Regions from separate parts of the Tepidibacillus infernus genome, predicted to be linked through region 2. Evidence: predicted binding sites of a transcription regulator. Region 2 holds the regulator's gene; the other holds the start of a gene.
The links. The regulator CtsR, encoded in region 2, represses protease genes until heat stress. The targets are predictions, from matches to a motif close to ATGGTCAATAAAGGTCAAACA.
Positions count from the first base shown of each region.

Region 1: clpP (ATP-dependent Clp endopeptidase proteolytic subunit ClpP) is a predicted target of CtsR. The motif match lies at 2,017-2,037, and genes of this name have one in related genera.

Region 1 covers NZ_JBLWFI010000001.1:1,876,016-1,879,731, forward strand. Annotated here, with positions in the region: gene TEPIDINF_RS09465 (sugar-binding transcriptional regulator) at 1-201, opposite strand, end outside; gene rpoN (RNA polymerase factor sigma-54) at 347-1,675, opposite strand; tRNA gene TEPIDINF_RS09475 (tRNA-Arg) at 1,735-1,813, shown strand; gene clpP (ATP-dependent Clp endopeptidase proteolytic subunit ClpP) at 2,107-2,703, shown strand; gene cysK (cysteine synthase A) at 2,871-3,716, opposite strand, start outside.
Region 2 covers NZ_JBLWFI010000004.1:223-3,938, reverse strand. Annotated here, with positions in the region: gene TEPIDINF_RS14045 (ATP-dependent Clp protease ATP-binding subunit) at 1-597, opposite strand, end outside; gene TEPIDINF_RS14040 (protein-arginine kinase McsB) at 617-1,678, opposite strand; gene TEPIDINF_RS14035 (protein-arginine kinase activator protein McsA) at 1,685-2,212, opposite strand; gene TEPIDINF_RS14030 (CtsR family transcriptional regulator) at 2,228-2,689, opposite strand; gene TEPIDINF_RS14025 (HAD family hydrolase) at 2,900-3,562, opposite strand.

The DNA.
Region 1 (3,716 bases), on a different contig from region 2:
TTGACTTACTTTCATGCCACTTGTTTCTACATCGATTAAACCTTGTTGTTTCAAAAAATCAATTTCGGCTCTCAATATTCGTTCAGTAAAACCTAAAGATTGAGACAAACTTCGTCTTCCTATCGGTTGCATCAAGGATATATGATGTAGAACCTTATAACGTTTTTGCATTATTTCAAGTACATCTGGTACTAATTTCATTTGGAGTTGTAATAAATCCAAGACGAATACTCCCCTTTGGTCTAAAATAGTCCCACCTTTACATATTATGTCCCGCAGACTCCAAAAAAAATTCACTTCCCTTATATAATCATAACGAGAAATGAATAAAATCGCAACCCCATTTTCAAAATCTTTTACGTTTGGAAGAAGACAAGATACCTAGTTCATCCCGATATTTGGCTACTGTCCTTCTTGAAATTTCAATCCCTTCTTGTTGTAATAACTCCACAATTTTTTGGTCAGATAGTGGTTTTTGTTTATTTTCCCCATCGACCACTTTCTTTATTAATTTCTTAACATTTTCAGCGGATGTCACTTCACCACTACTTGTTGCTACCCCAGTATTAAAGAAATATTTTAGCTCAAAAATACCAATCGGGGTCTGAACATATTTTTGATTGGTAGCTCTACTTACTGTAGATTCATGGACACCAATTTCTTCTGCAATTGTTTTTAATGTTAAAGGTTTTAACTGTTTCGTTTCAAAAAACTGCCTTTGATATTTTAAAATGGCATTTGTTACTTTATATAAAGTATTACGCCTCTGTTCAATACTTTTAACTAACCATTCTGCTGCATTAAGTTTGTCTAATATATATTTACTTGCTTCTCCTTCTTGCCCATGAGTTTGAATGTATTGCCTGTAGTATGAGTTAATTTTAAGCCTTGGTACTAAGGTATCATTTACAATGACGATATATTCCCCCTCTATCTTTTCAATTGTAATATCAGGAAGGATATATCGAGCTGTTCCATTTTGAAAACCATAGGCTGGTGAAGGATTTAATGTTTTAATTAAATCAGCACATTGTTGCACCTCAAGCAAACTAATCCCGAGGGCTTGTGCGATTTTTTGAAACCTTTTCTCTCCTAAGTCAGTTAGATGATGACTAACGATTTTAATCGCTTTCTCATCAATCGGATCCATCTTCTTTAATTGGAGTAACAGGTTCTCTTGTAAATTTCTTGCCCCCACACCTACAGGTTCTAAAGAATGGAGTTGAGTTAGAGCTTGTTCAATTTCAGATAGATTTACTTGAAGTTGTTTGGCTAAATCAGTTAATGGAATTGTTAAATACCCAGAATCATCTAAATTACCAATAATAAATTTCAAAATGTGAAATTGTCTATTGTCAATCGCTAAAAAGCGTGCTTGTTCTAACAAATATTCTTCTAAAGTAGCTGTAGGAGTCGCAATGCGATCCCAAATATTAAACTCCTCCTCATCAGCCTTCATAACACCAAATGATTTACGGCTGTTTTGGTAAAAAAACTCGTAGCGTTCCATTTCTTTATCTTCTATATCAAAAACAGGGTTTTCTACAATTTGTTGATGTAGATATTCTGTTAATTCTATGGCTGGAAATTGCAGGATCGTGATCGCTTGACGCAATTCAGGTGTCATGATTAACTTTTGAGTTTGTTGTTGGTATAAACCATAACCTAGTTGCATGATGATCCCCTACTATCTTGATTTATTTGCTTTATAAAGGTATAATATAATTTGCATTTGCGCTCGTAGCTCAGTTGGATAGAGCACTGGCCTCCGGAGCCAGGTTTTGCGGGGGTTCGAGTCCCTTCGAGCGCACCATTGAAAATTCTTCGCACTACGTCGATTGTACATCATTGTTCGAGAAAGATTGTTGTGCCCTTTAGGGTGCACCATTATTAATTCAAACCTTCAATGGAAGGTTTTTTTATTTTCCTTTTTTAAAAACGTATTCAAAAATACTACCTAAGTTTATTTTAACAGAAAACGGGTAAACTAAGTGAAGGAAAATGATTGAAACATATTGTTTGACCTTTTTTGACCATTGAGGTATGATATGAATAGGTTGAGCATATTTTATTGATGATGATTCATTGAGAGGAGGACTTTAGATTATGAGTTACTTTATTCCTTATGTCATTGAACAAACAAACCGTGGGGAAAGAGCCTACGATATCTATTCCAGGTTATTAAAAGATCGAATTATTTTCTTAGGAAGTCCAATTGATGATGCGGTAGCAAACTCAGTTGTTGCCCAACTTCTGTTTTTGAATGCTGAAGATCCTGAAAAAGATATTAATTTATATATCAATAGCCCTGGTGGATCGATTACAGCGGGTATGGCTATTTATGATACGATGCAATTTATTAAACCAGACGTATCCACAGTAGCCATTGGTATGGCAGCATCAATGGGAGCCTTCCTATTAACTGCAGGTGCAAAAGGAAAACGTTATGCTTTACCAAATGCAGAAGTGATGATTCATCAGCCTTTAGGTGGTACACAAGGGCAAGCAAGTGATATTGAAATCCACGCAAAACGAATCATCGAGATGAAGAAAAAATTAAATGAGATTTTGGCAGAACGTACAGGTCAACCTCTAAAAAAAGTGGAAAGAGATACAGACCGTGATAATTTCTTAACTGCTGAACAAGCCAAAGAATATGGTCTAATTGATGACATCATTACCACCATTCCGAAATTAAAATAAAAGGGTTTGTATATTCCAACGCGCTCCGTTGTCCGTGTATTTCTCTTAATGAAAAATAAGGTAAGAAATACACTCCCAAAAGTCGCTGCTTATGGAATATACAAACCCCGAAATGATAGAGGAAAGCGCCACAGGCTATTTTCATGTGGCGCTTTTTTTCATATCATCTATTCATTTTCAAAATTAAATAATGATGTACTTAAGTACCTTTCTCCAGTGTCTGGTGCAATCACAACAACATTTTTTCCTTTGCCAAGACGCTTTGCGACTTGTTTTGCTGCATAGACTGCGGCACCAGAAGAGATTCCTATCAAGATCCCTTCAGTTTGTGCTATTTCTCTTGCTGTATTAAAGGCTTGTTCTGTTGTCACTTGAATGATCTCATCATAGATTGCAGTATTTAAAGTATCAGGTATAAAACCAGCACCTATCCCTTGAAGCTTATGTGGACCTGGATTTCCTCCAGATAAAACTGGAGAATCTGTTGGTTCAACTGCTACAATATGTATAGTTGGATTCTTTTCCTTTAAGACTTCCCCAACTCCTGTAATGGTTCCACCTGTTCCAATCCCTGCAACAAACCCATCAATTTTGCCATCCATTTGCGAATAAATTTCTTGGGCAGTATTTAATCGATGAGCTTTTGGATTGGAAGGATTTTCAAATTGCCTAAGTAGAAAATATCCATGTTTTTTAACCAATTCGTTTGCCTTTGTTATGGCCCCTTTCATTCCTTCTGCCCCAGGGGTAAGCACCAACTTCGCACCATACGCGCGTAACAAATTTCTTCTTTCTATACTCATCGTATCTGGCATCACAAATATAGCACGATATCCTTTTGCAGCAGCAACCATTGCTGCACCAATTCCCGTATTCCCACTGGTAGCTTCAATAATCGTATCTCCCGGTTTGATTTTTCCTTCTGCTTCGGCATCTTCGATCATTTGTAGAGCAATCCGATCTTTTACGCTTCCACCAGGGTTAAAAGATTCTAATTTAACAAAAATATTGGC
Region 2 (3,716 bases):
TCTTCGACTTAATACTTGAATCACACGTTCAATTTCCTTTTCTCTACCAATCACAGGGTCTAATTCACCATTTTTCGCAATAAAAGTAAGGTCTCTCGCTAAAGAATCTAAAGTTGGGGTATTATGGTTAGCGTGATGCGGCTGATGCGATGAAACCGCCTCTGTGTTTCCAAGTAATTGCAATACTTGTTGCCTAGCTTTATTTAAGCTAACACCTAAATTATTTAGTACCCTTGCTGCTACGCCTTCTCCTTCACGGATAAGCCCTAATAAGATATGCTCAGTTCCCACATAAGTATGTCCCAATTTCCTAGCTTCGTCCATTGATAACTCTATTACTTTCTTTGCTCTAGGCGTATAGGAAATGGTCATAGGTTTCCCTTGGCCTTTACCTATTAAGGACTCAACTTCAGCTTGAACTTTTTCTAAGCTGATATTTAAAGATTGCAAAGCTTTTGCCGCAATTCCTTCTCCCTCTTTAACTAACCCTAATAAAATATGTTCAGTTCCTATATTATAATGCCCAAGTCTAACAGCCTCTTCTTGAGCTAATGCTAAAACCTTTTGTGATCTTTCAGTAAAGCGTCCGAACATCATGATTTTTTCCTCCTTCTTTTTACCTTTTAGTTAATCTTTCTCTAATGATTGTAGCTCTACGCACATCTCTTTCCTCTGGTGTTAGGACATTACCGGCATCCAATTGTAGAAAACCTGGTTGAGTCAATACCATCAATTCATTTAATATTGTTGATGAAACACCTTTAATCATCGCCAAATCTATTCCTAGCCTTACATCTGACAATCGTTGCATTGCTTCCTTAGAATCCATTATTTTTGCATAAGATAAAATACCATAGGATCTTCCAACCCTATCTTCTAACTTTGTTTTAGATTCCAGAAGCAAGTTTTTTCTAAATTGTCTTTCATGGTCGATAATTTGGTTAACGACCCCTTGTAAATTATCAATAATATCCTCTTCCGTTTGTCCTAAGGTAATCTGATTGGATATCTGAAATAGATTACCTAGTGCTTCACTTCCCTCACCATATATCCCTCTAACGGTTAATCCTACTTGAGTAATAGCAGAGATGATTCGGTTGATTTGTCCCGTTATAACCAATGCCGGCAAATGAAGCATAACAGATGCTCTAATTCCTGTACCTACATTTGTTGGGCAACTGGTCAAGTAACCTCTTTTCTCATCAAAAGCATATTCAAGCTTTTGCTCTAATAAATCATCTATTTGATTTGCCATTTTCCAAGCCTCATAAATTTGAAATCCCGGATATAAACATTGAATCCTAAGATGGTCTTCCTCATTGATCATAATACTAATTGCTTCATTTTCACTTAGCGATACAGCCCCTCTACGGGATTCATGAGCTAGATTTGGACTGATTAAATGTTTTTCTACCAGAACCCTTCTTTGTAGCTCACTTAAATGTTCTATTTCAATTAATTCAAATTTACTAATTTTCTTTATTGCTTCTTGGTTCAAAGCCCTACTGATTTCATCAACTACTGCTCGCGCTTCAGAATCAGTTTCTAACAAAGGGAAAGGATGATTTCTTAAATTTCTTGCTAAACGTAATCGACTACTGATCACAATATCTGATTCAGGTCCAGCACCACTCATCCATTCACTTATTGGATTTCTTAAAAATCGATCTAATGACATTTCGCCTCAACCCCGTCTTTCCGTAAGTTTGAGCTCAAGTTCTTTAATTTTATCCCTAATTTTTGCCGCTTCTTCAAATTCCTCTAAAGCTATCTTTTTTTGAAGTTGATCCTTTAATTCTCGAAGTTCCTTCTTTAATTTTATTTTTCCCCCTGTACGAGTAGGAACTTTGCCACTATGCTGACTATTGCCATGGATTCGTCTAAAAATGGGTTCCAATTGAGGCTCAAAATATTGGTAACAGTCACTACATCCAAACTTACCCGTTTTTTTGAATTGATTAAAAGTTAAACCGCAATTTTTACAACGTAAAGGATCCATAGATGTATTTGGAGAATGACCATGTACCATTTGGTCAAAATTTAATAATCCTGATAGTAACTGGGGAAATGAAAAAACATTTGTATCAGTAGGTATGATTTCTCCTTTTTCCTTTGCACATTGCTCACATAAATGCATTTCGTTCTTTTGTCCATTTATAATTTTGGTAAAGTGAAGTGTTGCTGGTTTTTCCCCACAATTTTCGCAAAGCATTCAACTTCCCTCCTTCTATTTCGAAAAAATAACCCTTAATGTTGCCTTTAGTATATTTGAACGGATTTGATCACGTATTGGTAATGGTAAACTTAGTACTTCTCTACTAATAATTGATTTTATGATGGAATACTCATTTTCATTAATAATCTTTTCTTCTTTTAATCTTTCTATTATAGTAATCGCTTGTGATTGAGCAATTTCTGACCCTATCAATTTATTTAAAGCCTTATAAAAAGAATCGTTTGATTCAATTTCTAACTTTTTTATCCTAATGTAACCTCCACCACCTCTTTTACTTTCAACAGAAAATCCTTTTTCTAGTGAAAAACGGGTACTGATTACATAGTTAATTTGGGAGGGAACAACTTGGAATTTTTCTGCTAGTTCACTTCTTTGAACTTCAATAACCCCGTCGTCACTAAATTCAAGAGCGGTTTTTAAAAATTGTTCAATGATGTCAGATATATTCCTCATTCTATCCTCCAATCGAAATAAAATTGACTTTGACTAACTTTGACCTTTATTTATATTATAATATCTATTTTGTATTTTGCCAATTCCCTAAAAGTTACTCGAACTTTTCATCTTTGAAGCATTGGTTATATAAAAAAAACAGAGCAGAATACTACTCTGTATTTTAACCAAGATATACTTCTTTTACACCCTTCACTTGTTTGATTGATTCTAGCCATTCAACACTGCCAAAATTTGATCAAAGGATTGAATGACCACATCTGCATTTTTTAATTCATCCTTAGATGAAAAGCCAAAATCACATCCAATCACAAAAAGCTTATTCGTTTTACCTGCTTCAACATCAGATTGTCGATCTCCTACCATTACTCCATTTTCAATCGAATAATCTTGAACCAGTTTTTTTACTAAATCATTTTTGCTCTTTGTTTCAAATTCGCCAGCACTATACATTGCTTCAAAATAATGATCAATACGAAAAGCTTTTGCAAGTTCTTTAATATATGTTTCTAGCCCATTACTGGCAACAAACAACCGATAACCTTGATTTTTTAATTGTAATAAAGTCTCAATGACTTGAGGGTATAAAGCTCCGTATCCTTCGCTTACTCCCTCAATCTCATAATGGAGCATATAATCATTTGCTTTTTTATGTGCTTCTAAGGAAAGATGAGGTAATAATGTTTGCCATATATCTTCTAATGTCTTTCCTATAACAGATAATAATTCCTCTTCACTAAATTTTTTCCCTATGTAATACCCTTCAGCTTCCAATCTTGCAAAGGTTTTCTCAAATGATGGAATCACTAATTTTTCTGTCTGAAATAATGTTCCATCAAAATCAAAGATGATAGTATCCACTTCATTGTTCAATTTATATACTCCTTTCTTAAAGAAGAAAAGTGCATTTATTATTTCTCATTATATAACAACTTAACGTTTTTTACTCCCCTAGCTTTCAAAACACAATAACTTTCTTCGACTTTCATAAGAAAAGATTGTATATTCCATCGTGCTCCGTCATCCG